DNA from 4 places in the Ferrimonas sp. YIN67 genome. Region 1 is predicted to be linked to each of the others. Evidence: predicted binding sites of a transcription regulator. Region 1 holds the regulator's gene; each other region holds the start of a gene.
The links. Region 1 encodes sigma-54, which starts transcription at its own class of promoters, with help from an activator protein. Its sites were predicted from a motif close to GTTGGCACGNNNNTNGNNT; they were not measured.
Positions count from the first base shown of each region.

Region 1 (3,932 bases):
CCTGATTGAATTGAAGAGCAAGGTAAGCGCTACCTATGAAGTGCAATAAATTAATCTTACTGGGCCTGCTTGTGCTGGCCCCAAACGGCTTCGCCAGCGAAGCCGACTTCCAGCAACCGGTCAAAGTGACTGCCGATACCTCCAGTGGTGACTTTACCAACCGCACCCTGGAATATCGTGACAACGTGGTGATCGAGCAGGGCAGCCTGCGCATCGAAGCGGAAAAGCTGGTGCTTGAGTCCAGCGAAGACAAGAGCCGCCAAATCATGATCGCCACGGGTCAGCCGGCCACCTATCAGCAGGTGATGGATAACGGCCTGCTGGCCAAGGCCCAAGCCAACGAGATCCGTTACAACATCAATACCCAGCTGCTGACCATGACGGGCAATGCCCAATTGAGTCAGGAGGGCAGCCTGGTACGGGGCGAAACCATCAGTTACAACGCGCGCCTGCAACAGCTGACGGCCCAAGGCAGTAAAGAGGAACAGATCACCACCATCTTTATGCCTCAGACTCCCGAGGAACAGGAAGCAGTGGAAGAGACCGAAGCGGAGCCGCAGCCATGAGTGGATCCGTACTGAAAGCGGAACAACTGGCCAAGAGCTACAACGGCCGCCAGGTGGTAAAGAGCGTCGGACTGGAGGTGAAAACCGGCCAGATTGTTGGCCTGTTGGGACCCAACGGCGCCGGCAAAACCACCACCTTCTACATGGTGGTGGGCCTGGTGCAAAACGACAAGGGGCGGATCAGCATCGATGATGAGGAGATCACCCTGCTGCCGATGCACTCTCGGGCCCGCAAGGGGATCGGCTACCTGCCTCAGGAGTCCTCCATCTTCCGCAAACTCAGCGTTTTCGACAACCTGATGGCGGTGCTGCAGACCCGCAAGGACCTGAGCAAGGCTCAGCGCCTGGAGAAGCTGGAGCAGTTGCTGGAGGAGTTCAACATCACCCATATTCGTGACAGCCTGGGGATGAGCCTGTCCGGCGGCGAACGTCGCCGAGTGGAGATCGCTCGCGCCCTGGCGGCCGATCCCCAGTTCATTTTGCTGGATGAACCCTTCGCCGGGGTCGACCCCATCTCGGTGATCGACATTAAGAAAATTATCCAGCATCTGAAACTGCGTGGACTGGGCGTCTTGATCACCGACCACAATGTGAGGGAAACTTTGGACGTTTGCGAATATGCTTATATCGTCAGTCATGGTGAAATGATTGCTCAGGGCGCACCGGAAGACGTCCTCAATAACAAACTGGTACGCTCCGTTTATCTGGGCGATCAGTTCAAACTCTAACGGATCCCGCTGGCCCATACCGGGATCCCAGAGTCGTACAACAAGGATCGGGCACTGAATGAAGACCTCTCTTCAGCTAAAGCTGGGACAACAGCTCACTATGACACCCCAGTTGCAGCAGGCGATCCGTCTGTTGCAACTGTCGACACTGGATCTGCAACAGGAGATCCAGGAAGCGCTGGAGTCCAACCCCCTGCTGGAGCAAACCGACGAGTTTGAGTCCGAACCCGGGGAAAACCATCAGGATGTCAGCGCATCCGACGAAAATGGCGACAGCAGCAAACCGGAAGCCTCCGAGATGGAGACCGGCGAAGCCATGGGCCAGACCGAGATGACCGACGACCTGCCGCTGGACAGTACCTGGGACGATGTCTACAGCGCTGCACCGGCCAGCCCGGCCGGTCCCGTCCGGGACGATGACGACAGCTTCTACCAGGGGGAAACCAGCGTCGATCTGCAAAGCCATCTGATCTGGCAGATGGAGCTGACCCCGATGACCGACAGGGATCGGGCCATCGCGACCACGGCCATCGACGCCATCGACGAACACGGCTACCTGACCATCAGTGCCGAAGAGATCCTCGAGGCCCAGGGCGCCGAAGATCTGGAGCTGGATGAAATCATGGCCGTGCTCAAGCGGGTCCAACAGTTCGATCCGGTCGGCTGCTGCGCCCAGGATCTCACGGACTGCCTGCTGATCCAGCTCGCTCAGTTCGATGAAACGACGCCCTGGAAAGCAGAGGCCATCAACCTGCTTCAGGAACATATGGATCTTCTTGCCAATCGGGACTTTCGCACCCTGCTGCGGCGCACTAGACTCAAAGAAGATGAGTTAAGGGCCGCTATGGAACTGATCCAATCGCTCAATCCCCGTCCCGGCAGCGCCATCGCCCCCAGCGATAGCCAGTACGTGATCCCGGACGTATCTGTCAGCAAGAAGCAGGGCCGCTGGGTTGTCGAACTCAATCCGGATTCCGTGCCGAAACTGCGCATCAACGAGCAATACGCCGCCCTGTCCAAGGGAGCGCGTAACAATGGTGACAGCCAGTTTGTCCGCGGCCACCTGCAGGATGCCAAATGGTTTATCAAGAGCCTGGAGAGCCGCAACGAGACCCTGATGAAAGTGGCCAACTGCATCGTCCAATACCAGCAAGGCTTCCTTGAATATGGTGATGAGGCGATGAAACCCATGGTGCTCAACGACGTCGCCGAGGCAGTGGAGATGCACGAATCCACCATCAGCCGGGTGACCACCCAGAAGTACATGCATACCCCGCGTGGGATCTACGAACTGAAATATTTCTTCTCCAGCCATGTCAGTACCGACGGCGGTGGTGAATGCTCCTCCACCGCTATCCGGGCCCTGATCAAAAAGCTGGTGGCCGCCGAGAGCCCGAAGAAGCCTCTCAGCGACAGCAAGATGGCACAGCTTCTCGCGGAGCAGGGGATCCAGGTTGCGCGGCGTACCATCGCCAAGTACCGGGAAGCCCTCTCCATCCCCCCCTCGAACCAGCGCAAAGTGCTCTAAGCACACCGCAACGGAGGTTAACCTATGCAGATCAATCTTACCGGGCACCACGTCGAAGTCACCGAAGCCTTGCGAGACTATGTGCATGAAAAGTTTGAGCGATTGCAACGCCATTTCGATCACATCAACAACGTTCATGTCATACTCAATGTCCAGAAGCTTCAGCAAATCGCCGAAGCCAAGCTGCATCTCAACGGGGGAGAGGTGTTTGCCACCCATGAGCATGAGAACATGTACGCAGCCATCGACGGCCTGGTGGACAAGCTGGATCGTCAAGTCATTAAACATAAAGAGAAAATTTCCAGGCACTAATGGAAATCAATGAACTACTCTCGCCGGAGCGCACCCGTTGCGTTGCCCCCGGCCTCAGCAAAAAACGGGCACTGGAGATGATCAGCGAGCTGGCATCTTCTCAGTGCCCGGAGTTGCCCCAACACGAGCTGTTTGAAAGCCTGATGGCCCGGGAAAAGATGGGCAGTACCGGGATTGGAAAAGGGATCGCCCTGCCCCATGGGCGCCTGGGCCGGATCAAAAATCCCGTGGCTGTCCTGCTTAAGTGCAACGAGCCGATAGAATTCGATTCCATCGATCAACAGCCGGTTGATCTGCTGTTTGCCCTGTTTGTCCCAGAGAACGAACACCAGGCCCATCTGGATACCTTGCGCGCTATTGCCGGCAAACTCAGCCAGAAGGAGCTGTGTCGAGCAATGCGTAAAACCGATGATAATCAACACCTGTACGAGTTGCTCATCCAGTGAAACTGATTATTCTGTCCGGGCGTTCCGGAGCCGGCAAGACCGTCGCATTGCGGGTCATGGAAGATCTCGGCTATTACTGCGTCGATAACCTCCCCCTGGAACTCCTGCCACAGCTGCTGCGCAGTCAGATGGGACAGAATGAGGAGATCGCGGTCAGCCTGGATATCCGCAACCTGCCCTATGAGAAGCTGGATATTCCCCGCCTGCGGGCCATGCTGGATGAACAGATCGAGGTCCAGATCTTCTTCCTCGATGCCAACGATGAACATCTGCTCAAACGTTACAGTGAAACCCGGCGCATGCACCCCCTGTCCCGGGATGGCAAGCCCCTGGCCGATGCCATTGCCGAGGA
Region 1 covers NZ_JBXVVJ010000006.1:254,416-258,347, reverse strand. Annotated here, with positions in the region: gene lptC (LPS export ABC transporter periplasmic protein LptC) at 1-49, shown strand, start outside; gene lptA (lipopolysaccharide transport periplasmic protein LptA) at 36-566, shown strand; gene lptB (LPS export ABC transporter ATP-binding protein) at 563-1,294, shown strand; gene AC2D8U_RS14330 (RNA polymerase factor sigma-54) at 1,353-2,822, shown strand; gene hpf (ribosome hibernation promoting factor) at 2,847-3,134, shown strand; gene ptsN (PTS IIA-like nitrogen regulatory protein PtsN) at 3,134-3,580, shown strand; gene rapZ (RNase adapter RapZ) at 3,577-3,932, shown strand, end outside.

Region 2 (3,932 bases), 180 kb from region 1:
CAAAGTGGTAGCGGGCGCCGGCGCCCTCCTGGCGATTCATCCAGCGATAGCGCAGGGAGAGGGCTTCATCCACATTCTGCCCCAGGTGGTGATGTTCGGTGCGCATCAACAGGCCAAACTCCCGGCTGGCCCCGTGCACCAGAACCCATTGCTTGTGGGCCGGATAACGCTTGAGCAGGGCGGGATGGCGCAGATCCCGCTCGGCCGCACTGCCCCAGTGGATGCAGCAGAGATCCGCATAGCCCTGGGACAGGTGGGACAGACCCAGGCGGGAGTCGGTAGGAGAGTAGTTCACCAGACCAGAGCTGCCTATCCGCTGGCCGACCCGGCCAACCACCCAGTGCAACAGGGGGTCATCGGAGCCGGTCATGATCAAGCGGTCTGACAGCATGCCGCTGTGGCAGGAGTCGATGATCCAGCGGTCGATCAGGGTCTTTGGAAATAACCATTTACCCGTGATCTTGGTGCCCGGAAGCTGGCGTTCATTCGCCATGGCATAGACTTTCTTTTCATTCAGATCGAGGTAATCTGCCACCTGCTTGGCATTCATAAACAGGTTGTCTTGCTGCTCGCTCATGCGTGCTCCCCATCAAATTGCACGGTTTCAGCGCCGTGATAAATCAGAAAATGTCGTCCCTTGGCCCGGGCGATCAGGGTGATCCCCAGTTGCTGGGCCAGGCTCAGGCCCATTTCGGTGATCCCGGAGCGCGACAGCAGTACCGGGATCCCCATCTTGGCGACCTTAATCACCATCTCGGAGGTGAGGCGGCCCGTGGTGTAGAAGATCTTGTCTCCCCCGCTTAAGCCGTCCAGCCACATGTCACCAGCCAGGGTGTCCACCGCATTGTGGCGACCCACATCCTCGACAAAGCTCAGGATCTGTTCACCCTCACAGACCCCGCAGCCGTGCACCGCCCCGGCATTCTTATAGGTGTCGTTATACTGTCCCAGATTTTTCAGCAGGGCGTAGATCCCGCTTTGGCTCAAGCTGGGGGTGGGCAGTTGGATCTGATCCAGGCCGGCGGTAAAGCTGCCGAATACCGTGCCCTGACCACAGCCGCTGGTGACGGTTTTTTCCGTCAGCTTCTGGCTGACATGGTCCGTGTCCTCACGGGTGATCACCGCTGCCGAGTTCACCTCCCAGTCGACAATGACGGATTCGACCTGCGCGATATCTGTGATAAACCCCTGATTCTTCAAGTAACCAAGGGCCAGGGCTTCGGGCCGGGCTCCCAGGGTCATCAAGGTCACAATAGGCTGCCAGTTGAGATAGAGAGTCAGGGGGCGCTCGCAGGCGATCTGCTTATCCACGGTGGCACCGGTTTCATCCACGGCGGTGACCGCGAGGGTCAGTGGGGCTTCTGCGTGGGTACGGGACAGGCGGGGACGGTGGGTGGGCTGGCTCATAATGGACTCAAACGGCTAAGGGACTGACGGCGGGAGATGCAATTCCCATTCCATCAGGATTCTGTGAGGGGAACGAGAAACGGATCACACTTCGTCTGACTTATTGTCCCAAGCTGTCCCTTGAGGCAAGGACAAAATGTCCCTGGCAGCAAGAATTGTGTGATCCTGGTCTGTGAAAACCGCCGAATAATAGTTGGAACGTTTTTTGCCTATATGATGAAACTGTCCATCAGTCAGAAATGTGGGTAACCGATGCAACATAGTGAATCCCTGTGGCCCCTGTACGTCACGCTAAAATCCACCCAAGTGACGGTAGGCCGCTGGAGCCAGACCCGTTGGGAGATCGACGCCTTGCTGCCCGCCAGTGGTGACAAACCCGAGGGAGCCCATGAAGTGATGATGGAGCTGTTTCTGGATGAGCGTGCCAATTACCGGCTCAATCTGGATCTGCCGACGCCCAAATTGTTTGTGATCTGCGATGATAAGGGGGATGGCGTGCCGGTGCCCATGTCGATCACGGCGAACCAGAATGTTGCCGCCGGAGCCCTGGAGGGAGATACCCCGGTATTGACCTGTCCCATTCCCGAGGCGATCGGCTGCTGGTTGGAGTCTTTCCTCACCCGTCATGGCGAACAGCCGATCAATGCCCATCGTCGCAAGCACGTCGATAGCCGCGGTGAAATGAAACAGAAGCGGGACAAAGCATGAGCGGATTATTGAGCCGCTGGCAGCAACGCCGTCAGGCGGTCGCGAAGCAGGAACAAGAAGAGCAAGCGCAACAGGCGACTGGGCGTGACGAGGTGGCGCAGACCCCTCCGCTGGAGGCCGGAGAGCCGGGTGCCAGCGATGAGGCCCTGGCGCAAGAGGGGGACGCTGAATCGACGGAACTTCCGGATCCCAATGCCATTGAGGAGGGCGGCAGTTTTGCCGAGTTCCTCAAGCCGGAGGTGGATCCCCTCAAACGCAAAGAGGCTCTGCGGGCCCTGTGGAAACAGCCCCACTACAATGTTCGTGACGGCCTGTGCGAATACGACCTTGATTACAAATCTCAGCCCAAACTCAGTGCCAAGGTGGCAGCCGAGTTGGCCGAGAAGGTGTTCCGGCACGTGGTGAAGGAGGCGGAAGAGGATCAGGAGGTCGTCGCCGAGGCGGACAAAAAGTCGTCAGAGCCGGCGGCTTCCCCTGAGGAGCAGGGACAAAAAGTCGCACACCACGACGAGAGTACAGGCAAACCGCAGAACGAGGCGTAACACGGGGGAGATTGGGGAGCGTGAGCCTGGTATGAACCTTGCTCACAATAAGAAGCAATCTGCCGCTCCCGTGTCACCAGTATCCGCCAGTGCGCCAAGAGCAATGAACAGATTTAGGAACGCATAGTGAGCATGATTGAAAGCAGTGTGATGGATCCGGCCCGTGAGCAGAGCCTGGCCCAGACCACCATGTTAGAAAACCTGATCCCGAAAACCGTGTCTTACCATACGGCGGGACACCTGTTGATCCTGGGTGCCGAGGACCGTATTCGCCTTGCCGCCGCTCACCTGATGGGCGAAAGCAATGGCTTGGCCAGCATCACCCTGTTAGCGACAGAAGCGATCTCCAGCCAGGATGAAGTCTATCTGGAGCGAGTGATGGCCGCAGCCGAGACCACCGACTCCTTACCCGCATACTTCAGCCGGGATCTGCAGGTGAGTGGTTTCCTTGGTCAGTTCCGGGTGCTGATCCGCGAAGCGGATGCGCCGGCGCCAATTGAGCTGTCTCTGGGCGCAGTGCGCCGCCCCCACTATGATCTGATCCTCGACTTGGCCGTGCAGCCTGCCATCAGCCTGGAGCTGTTGCCTCCTGGCTACTTTCACGTCGGTGAGGATGCGGACAAGCTGGCCGACGCCCTGGCCCAACTCCCCGAACTGGTGGGTAAATTTGATAAGCCGCGCTATGTCACCGTCAATGGCGATGTGTGTGCCCACCACTCCAGCGGGATCGATGGCTGTACCCGTTGCCTGAATGTCTGCCCGGCGGACGCCATCAGCTCCTTCGAGGGATCGATCCAGATCGATCCCTACCTGTGTCACGGCGCCGGTAGTTGTGCCAGCGCCTGCCCCACCGGAGCGATCCAGTACGATCAGCCTACTCCAACGGTGCTCAAGGATTACCTTAAGCGTCTGTTGACCCGCTATCTCTCCCTGTCGGAACAGCGTCCCGTGGTGCTGTTGCACGATCAGACCCTGGGCGAGCAGGCCATTGCTCAGCTTAAACAGCTGCCCGGTGGCGTACTGCCCGTGGCATTGGAAGAGGTGGCGGTGGCTGGACTCGACGCCTGTCTTGCAGCCCTGGCTTGGGGAGCGCGTCAGGTGGTCGTGTTGACCACGCCGGCGACCCCGCCAACCCTGCTGGGCCTGGTTACCGGTGAGGTCGAGTTGGCCCGTACCCTGATCACCGCCACCGGTCTAGAGGCCGACCGCCTGCGTCTGCTGAGCAGCGAGCAGTTGGACAGTCTGGCTTCCATCACTGCCGATAGCGCGTCGTGG
Region 2 covers NZ_JBXVVJ010000006.1:78,164-82,095, forward strand. Annotated here, with positions in the region: gene AC2D8U_RS13570 (substrate-binding domain-containing protein) at 1-577, opposite strand, end outside; gene AC2D8U_RS13575 (formate dehydrogenase accessory sulfurtransferase FdhD) at 574-1,407, opposite strand; gene AC2D8U_RS13580 (DUF3305 domain-containing protein) at 1,660-2,115, shown strand; gene AC2D8U_RS13585 (DUF3306 domain-containing protein) at 2,112-2,657, shown strand; gene AC2D8U_RS13590 (4Fe-4S binding protein) at 2,790-3,932, shown strand, end outside.
Region 2: the regulator sigma-54 is predicted to act here: its motif matches at 1,444-1,462, upstream of AC2D8U_RS13575 (formate dehydrogenase accessory sulfurtransferase FdhD).

Region 3 (3,932 bases), on a different contig from region 1:
CATTGGTGGTATCCCAGATATCCACGGGCTGGTTGTCCACCGTGGTAAAGGCAAGCCACTGACTGTTGTTGTCCAGTGCGCCACCGGTTGGCTTGACGAAGTAGGTGGTTTGAATGTGTGGCTCACCCAGGGAGTCGTAGATGGTCACGGACGTGGAGGTGGTGTAGGTGCTGGGATCGGCCGGATCAAACAGTGCCGGATTGAGCTCCGCTTCCGCCACGGGCAGGTTCATGGACATGTCGATGGAACTGGTCGCCCTTGGCTGGCCGGCCGTCTGTGGGATCTGCACCGGATTGGTGGTGGACAGAGACACGGACTGCACCGTGCCATCACTGTTCACCGGCAGTGACATCAGGTAGTTGCCCTGGGAATCAACGATAAAGTTACTGTCATTCAGGCCAAAGGCCCCGGCCCGGGTGTAGTTGTAATCCTGGCCGCCAAACTCGGAGTTGGTAACGAAGAAACCGGCGCCGTTGATCGCCAGATCCAACGCATTATTGGTGAAGTTCAGCGCTCCCTGGTGAAACTGCTGGGCGATATTGGCCGTGGCCACACCCGAGCCTGTGGTGGTCTGGGTGTTAGTGAACAAAGAGTTATTGTACACATCGGCGAACTCGGCGCGGGACTCCTTAAAGCCGATGGTGTTGACGTTCGCGATATTATTGGACGTGGTGTCCAGATCTTTCTGAGCCGCGTTAATCCCGCTCAATGCGATATTAAATGACATGCTGGTTTCCTCTTATCCTTGTGCGACGGCCAACACATCACCCAGGGTGATCCCGCCAAGACCTTTCAAATTCAATACAGTTTCGTAATCCGCGCCGCCTAAGGTGACGCTGGACACATGGGCATAGGCGTACACGCCCAGCTCTTCGGTTTGACCATTGACCATGCCGCTAGCGGCAAAATTGTAGGTGCCCGGTGGCAAAGGGTTGCCATTGCTGTCGGTACCATCCCAGCTAAAATCGACATTGCCACTGCCATTGCTGGGCACCTGGAGGGTGCGTACCACCTGACCCGTACCGTCCTCGACGCGAACCAGCACACTCTGGCTGCCCTGAGGAACGCTGATCACTCCAGAGACCGGCTCGCCCGTTTCCGCCAGGTAGCCCGCACTGGAAGGCAACAGCACCTTCTGCCCCACCAATCCAGACGCTTCCAACGCCTGGTTGGAGGTCATCATGGTGTTGAGACTCTTGATCTCCTCATTGAGGCTATTGATCCCGTCAACGGTGGCGAACGATGACATCTGGGAGATCATTTGATCATTGTCCACCGGCTCGAAGGGGTCCTGCATCGACAACTGCTGCGACAGCAGGGAGAAAAAATCTTCCTGTGTCAGCGCCTGGTTAGGGTTGGCTTCCGGTGTTTTCTCCTGTTGCCACTTGATGGAGTCGAGAAAGCCGTTATTGATGGTGCTCATCTATCGCTCCTTAGCCCTTACCCAGGCGCAGGGTCTGCTGAGCCAGCTCTTTGGCGGCACTCGCCAGCTGGACATTAGCCTGATAACTGCGTGTGGCGGAGATCATATTGGCCATCTCCTCCACCACGTTCACGTTCGGTTTGTAGATATAACCGTCGCCGTCCGCCAAGGGATGGTTGGGGTTGAATTCGCGCATCATCGGCTTGTCGCTCTCGACGATCCCGGCGATCCGTACCGGCACGCTCTGGGACTGACTGCTACTGGCCTGGTTAAGCGCCGCTTCGAAGATAGGCTGACGAGCCTTGTAAGTGTCATCAGCACTGGAACTGACGGTGTTGGCATTGGCCATGTTCGAAGCCGTTACGTTCAGTCGGGTTGACTGGGCACTCATGCCCGAGCCCGCTACATCAAATATATTAAACAGGCTCATAGTCAGTCTCCTCGAATGGCCTTTTTCATGCCGGCAAACTTGCTGCCAAGAAACTCCAGGCTCATCTGGTACTCCAGGGCATTTTGCGCGAAGGCATTTCGCTCGATCTGCAGATCGACCGTATTGCCGTCCCCCGTATCCGGATGCATAGGTACCCGGTACTTGGCGGCGGGCTGGGGATCCAGGCTGACGGCAAAGTGCTTATCATGACTGCGGCTCAGATTAAACGACTGCTGACTTTTCGCCCCGCTCAGGGCCTGTTCAAAATCCAGCTCCCGGGCCTTGTAGCCCGGGGTGTCCGCGTTGGCGATGTTACTCGACAACAGCTCCGCCCGCTCGGCACGAACGCCCAAGGTATGCTGGTGAATGCCCAGTGCTTTATCAAAAGAGATTGCCAAACCCTTACCTCCCAAAACCGGCTCGTCGGCCCTTGCCGCCTCGTCGTCTATGCCCAGGAAAAGCAAAAGGCGTGCCAATGGCACGCCTTTTTCTTGAGTACTGGGGAGCAGGAAGCCGATCAACGCCGCCGGTAGAGGATCCCCGCCGGATGACGCTCCATCTCAAACCCATCACACAGGTTTGCCATGGACTCGGATGCCCCCAAGATCAGGTATCCCCCCGGGTTCAGGGCGGCAGCAAATTGCCGCAGGATCTGGCGTTTACTCTCTGTGCTGAAATAGATCAGGACATTACGACAAAAGATCAGATCAAACTTGCCGAGCAAAACATAGGATTCCAACAAATTAGCTCGGCGAAAAGTTACGGCGTTGCGGATCTCAGGTTTAAGCCGGGCCGCTCCACGCTCCAGGGGCTCAAAGAACTGACGTTTACGCTCCTCGGTGAGGCCGCGGGCCATCGCCAGGGCATCATACTCCCCCTTCTGGGCCTGGCTGAGGATCTGGTTATCGATGTCCGTGGCCAGGATCTCCGCCCCCTGCAACAGCCTGCCGGGGTTCCTCAAGCGAAACTCCTGCAGTGCCATCGCCAGAGAGTAGGGCTCCTGGCCGGAGGAGCAAGCGGCAGACCAGATCCGAAGGCGCCGCCCCTGTTTGCAGAGCTCAGGAAGCACCACATCCTTGAGCAGCTCAAAGGGGTAACCATCACGAAACCAGAAGGTCTCGTTGGTGGTCATCGCCTCGATCACATCGTTCTTAAGCTGATGCTGGCCCATCTGCATCGCCGAATGCACCAGACCAGCCAGGGTGCTGTGCTCATACTGATCCATGAGCGGAGCCAAACGGCTGCGCACCAGATACTGCTTGTTATCCCCCAGCACGATACCGCTATGGGACTGCAGAAAATCGGCGAATGCCTGGTATTCGCTGTTGGCTAACGTCTTTGTCGGCAAGCCTTACACCTCAACTTCGGCCAGGTAACGATTCACCGATGCGGCCAAATCATCGGGATTAAACTTGGCAATAAACTGGTCGGCACCCACCTTATCCACCATCGCCTGGTTGAACACTCCGGACAAAGAGGTGTGCAGCACCACGCGCAGTGAACGCAACTTGGGATTGGCTCGGATCTCGGCGGTCAGGGTATAGCCATCCATCTCCGGCATCTCAATATCAGAGATCACCAGATGCATCAGCTCACTGATATCACCCTCACATTGAGCCGAGAGTTCGCGCAATTTTTGCAGAGCCTCCAGGCCATCTTTGGCCAGGATGATATCCAATCCAAGCGGAGCCAATGCCCGCTGCACCTGCTTGCGTGCCACGGCGGAATCATCGGCGACCAGAATGGTACGACGCTTCTCCGACACGGGTCTCATCTGCTGAGCCACCTCGGCACTAAGCTCTGTGTTGGCCGGATTGATCTCGTCGAGGATCTTCTCCACATCGAGGATCTCCACCAGTTGGTTATCCAGTTCGGTCACCGCGGTAAGGTAGTTGCTGCGGCCACTGCCCTGAGGTGGTGGCATCACCTTTTCCCAATTCAGATTAACAATGCGATCCACCCCGGCAACCAGGAATCCCTGCACCTTGCGGTTGTACTCGGTGATAATGATAAAGCTGTCTTCGGTCTGCTCCATGGCCGGCCCACCGATGGCTGCCGACAGGTCGATCACCGAAATGG
Region 3 covers NZ_JBXVVJ010000003.1:72,980-76,911, forward strand. Annotated here, with positions in the region: gene flgE (flagellar hook protein FlgE) at 1-727, opposite strand, end outside; gene AC2D8U_RS07525 (flagellar hook assembly protein FlgD) at 740-1,423, opposite strand; gene flgC (flagellar basal body rod protein FlgC) at 1,434-1,853, opposite strand; gene flgB (flagellar basal body rod protein FlgB) at 1,856-2,251, opposite strand; gene AC2D8U_RS07540 (CheR family methyltransferase) at 2,371-3,201, opposite strand; gene AC2D8U_RS07545 (chemotaxis protein CheV) at 3,205-3,932, opposite strand, start outside.
Region 3: the regulator sigma-54 is predicted to act here: its motif matches at 2,312-2,330, upstream of flgB (flagellar basal body rod protein FlgB).

Region 4 (3,932 bases), on a different contig from region 1:
GGTTACGGTCTCGTACGGTTCTTGCAGCTCACCGTCGATCTCACGCATGATCACTTCCGGACGGGATACCGCAAGCTCGAAGCCTTCACGACGCATGTTTTCGATCAGGATCCCCAAGTGCAGCTCACCACGACCGGAGACCTTGAACTGATCTGGGTTACCGGTTTCTTCAACGCGCAGAGCTACGTTGTGAACCAGTTCCTTCTCCAGGCGCTCCAGAATGTTACGAGAGGTCACAAACTTGCCTTCCTGACCACAGAAAGGAGAGGTGTTCACCTGGAAGGTCATAGTCACGGTTGGCTCGTCAACAGACAGGGCCGGCAGCGCTTCCACTTCGTGTGGACAACAGACAGTATCGGAGATCTTCAGCTCACCCAGACCGGTGATGGCGATGATGTCGCCCGCTTCCGCTTCTTCGATCTCGTGGCGTTCCAGGCCCATGTAGCCCATCACTTTGCCCACTTTACCGTTGCGTACGTTACCGCCAGCGCATTCGATGGTGACCTGTTGGTTCACCTTCACTTTACCGCGCGCCACGCGACCAACGCCGATCACGCCCACGTAGGAGTTGTAATCCAACTGGGAGATCTGCATCTGGAAAGAACCTTCTGGATCGGCATCCGGGGCAGACACTTCATCAACGATGGTCTGGAACAGATCAGTCATGTCCTCTTTCTGAACGCCTTCCTCGCTGGAAGCCCAGCCGTTCAGGGCAGAAGCGTAAACCACTTTGAAGTCCAGCTGTTCGTCGGTCGCACCCAGGTTGTCGAACAGATCGAAGACCTGATCCATCACCCAGTCAGGACGCGCGCCTGGCTTATCGATCTTGTTGATCACTACGATTGGCTTCAGGCCCAAAGCGAAGGCTTTCTGGGTTACGAAGCGAGTCTGAGGCATCGGGCCTTCTTGAGCGTCAACCAGCAGCAGAACGGAATCCACCATGGACATCACACGCTCAACTTCACCACCGAAGTCGGCGTGCCCAGGGGTATCCACGATGTTGATGCGGTAATCATTCCATTTGATGGCGGTGTTCTTCGCCAGAATGGTGATCCCACGCTCTTTCTCGATGTCGTTGGAATCCATGACGCGCTCGTCCAGATCGACGCGGGCGTCCAGAGTGCCGGACTGGCCCAGCAGTTTATCAACCAGGGTAGTCTTACCGTGGTCAACGTGGGCGATGATCGCCACGTTACGCAAGTTTTCGATGCTCAAAGTGATCTCTCCGGGCAAAGGGGTACAAGGAAAAACCCGGCCTAATATTAGGCTCGGGCTTATTACGACCCCTTCGCGGGGTAAATGTTGGTCGGTGAAGGCCGGCTCCCTGCCACTTCGCGTATCGCCAAGTGCCACAATCCAGCCCATCTCCGCTCCATCACCATGATCATGATAAGCATAATCATGGACGCGGCCCGCTGCTGGGCCAAGTTTTGGGCGGCGATTGTACTGGAAAGCGCCGGTTTCTGCGACCTATAACCAGTGAAATTAGCAAGCTGATGCATCGGAGCCGATCAAAACCCGCCTGGACACTGCCCGCAACCACCCCCTATGGCTTCCAAGCATGGCTCACGACGGTTGAATTCTCCATGCCAGGTTCTGACCCAGATCATGGGATAAAGGCGCGATGCACCAACTCGGAGCAATGGCTCATCGGCATACCCTATGGGCTCTCACCCGACACAATGCACCACTTTGGTGCACCACATCCAAAACAAGCACCACCATGGTGCACCAAACCATTATCCAATCATGTCCAACAGAACAAAACCCTTACTTAACAACAACTTGAAAAATTGGCACAAGCTTCGCTAATGCCGTACCATCTTTTCGTTGCCACTCGAATTTCCGCCATTGGAGGCTTATTAAGATGTCCGTCGAAAAAGTATTGAACCTGATTGAAGAAAACGACGTTAAGTTCGTTGATCTGCGCTTTACCGACACCAAGGGTAAAGAGCAGCACGTTTCTATCCCGGTGAACCAAATTGATGCCGACTTCTTCGAAGAAGGCAAGATGTTTGACGGTTCCTCCATTCAAGGCTGGAAAGGGATCAACGAGTCCGACATGATCCTGATGCCGGATCCGTCTACCGCCATCTTGTGTCCTTTCACCGACGTGGAAACCCTGAACATCCGCTGTGACATCATCGAGCCCGCCACCATGGAAGGCTACGACCGCGATCCACGCTCCATTGCCAAGCGTGCCAAGGCATTCATGCAGTCTACCGGTATCGCCGATGACGTCTTCTTTGGCCCAGAGCCAGAGTTCTTCCTGTTTGATGATGTGAAGTACAAGACCGACATGTCCGGCTCCATGTACTCCATCGACGCCGAAGAAGCAGCCTGGAACTCTGACAAGCACTATGAAGAGGGCAACAAGGGTCACCGTCCTGGCGTAAAAGGCGGTTACTTCCCGGTATCCCCGGTCGACTCCGCCCAGGACATCCGCTCCGCCATGTGTCTGGTACTGGAAGAGATGGGTCAGACCGTCGAAGCCCACCACCACGAAGTGGCCACTGCCGGTCAAAACGAGATTGCCTGTAAATTCAACAGCATTGTAGAAAAAGCTGATGAGATCCAGGAGATGAAGTACGTGATCCACAACGTGGCCCACGCCTACGGCAAATCCGCTACCTTCATGCCTAAGCCCGTGGTTGGTGATAACGGCTCCGGCATGCACTGTCACCAGTCCCTGAGCAAAGACGGTGTCAACCTGTTTGCCGGTGACAAGTACGGCGGCCTGTCCGAAATGGCCCTGTTCTACATTGGCGGGATCATCAAGCACGCCCGTGCCATCAATGCCTTCGCCAACGCCTCTACCAACTCCTACAAGCGTCTGGTTCCTGGCTTCGAAGCCCCGGTCATGCTGGCTTACTCCGCCCGTAACCGTTCCGCTTCCATCCGCATTCCTGTGGTACCAAGCCCGAAAGGCCGTCGTATCGAGGTGCGTTTCCCGGATCCAACCGCCAACCCATACCTGGCGTTCTCCGCCATGCTGATGGCTGGCCTGGACGGCATCGTCAACAAGATCCACCCGGGCGAAGCCATGGACAAGGATCTGTACGACCTGCCGGCCGAAGAAGCCGCTGAGATCCCAACCGTGGCCTCCAGCCTGACCCAGGCCCTGGACTGCCTGGATGCAGACCGTGAGTTCCTGGTTTCCGGTGGCGTATTCTCCAACGATTTCATCGACTCCTACATCGAGCTCAAGCGTGCCGAAGTCGAGCGTCTGGACATGACCACTCACCCGGTTGAATTCGAGATGTACTACTCCGTATAACTCGTTGCCCTCTCCCCGTCTGGGGTAAGGACAAGCCAGCCTACGAAAGTAGAGCAACCTCTGTACCCTTAAAAACAACAATATTCAGAGGCAAATAGCCAAACCCACCCGGAATACCGGGTGGGTTTTTTTTCGCCAGTTCAAACACTACACTCACATTGAACCCCTTTGCCTGGAACCTGCCCCATGCGCCGACGCCTCTTACTTGGCATGCTCCTGCTGCCCTTCCTGATCAATGCCAAGATCTATACATGGGTCGACGAGCAGGGGCGGGTCCATTACTCCGATCAGCCAAACCAAGGCACCAAATCGGTGCAGCTCGAACCCAAAGCGCCCATTGTAATGGCTCCCCACAAGCCCAGAGCCTCCCCCTCACCGGAGGTCGCGACTGACTACCGGCTCTCTGTAGTCGTCCCGCAGGAGCTGGCCACCATTCGCAATAATCAGGGCCGACTGGAGGTGCAGATCGCTCTGGAGCCCGGCTTGGCAGAAGGTGCACGGCTACAACTGTGGCTCAACGATCAACTCGTGGACACTCAACCGAACCTCCTTCCCTTCACCTTGGACAACCTGGATCGGGGCGAGTATCGGCTCCAGGCCAAGGTAATTGGTAAAAACGGCAAAGTCCTTGCATTAAGTCCAGTCCGGACCGTTT
Region 4 covers NZ_JBXVVJ010000009.1:50,811-54,742, reverse strand. Annotated here, with positions in the region: gene typA (translational GTPase TypA) at 1-1,215, opposite strand, end outside; gene glnA (glutamate--ammonia ligase) at 1,868-3,277, shown strand; gene AC2D8U_RS17135 (DUF4124 domain-containing protein) at 3,464-3,932, shown strand, end outside.
Region 4: the regulator sigma-54 is predicted to act here: its motif matches at 1,793-1,811, upstream of glnA (glutamate--ammonia ligase).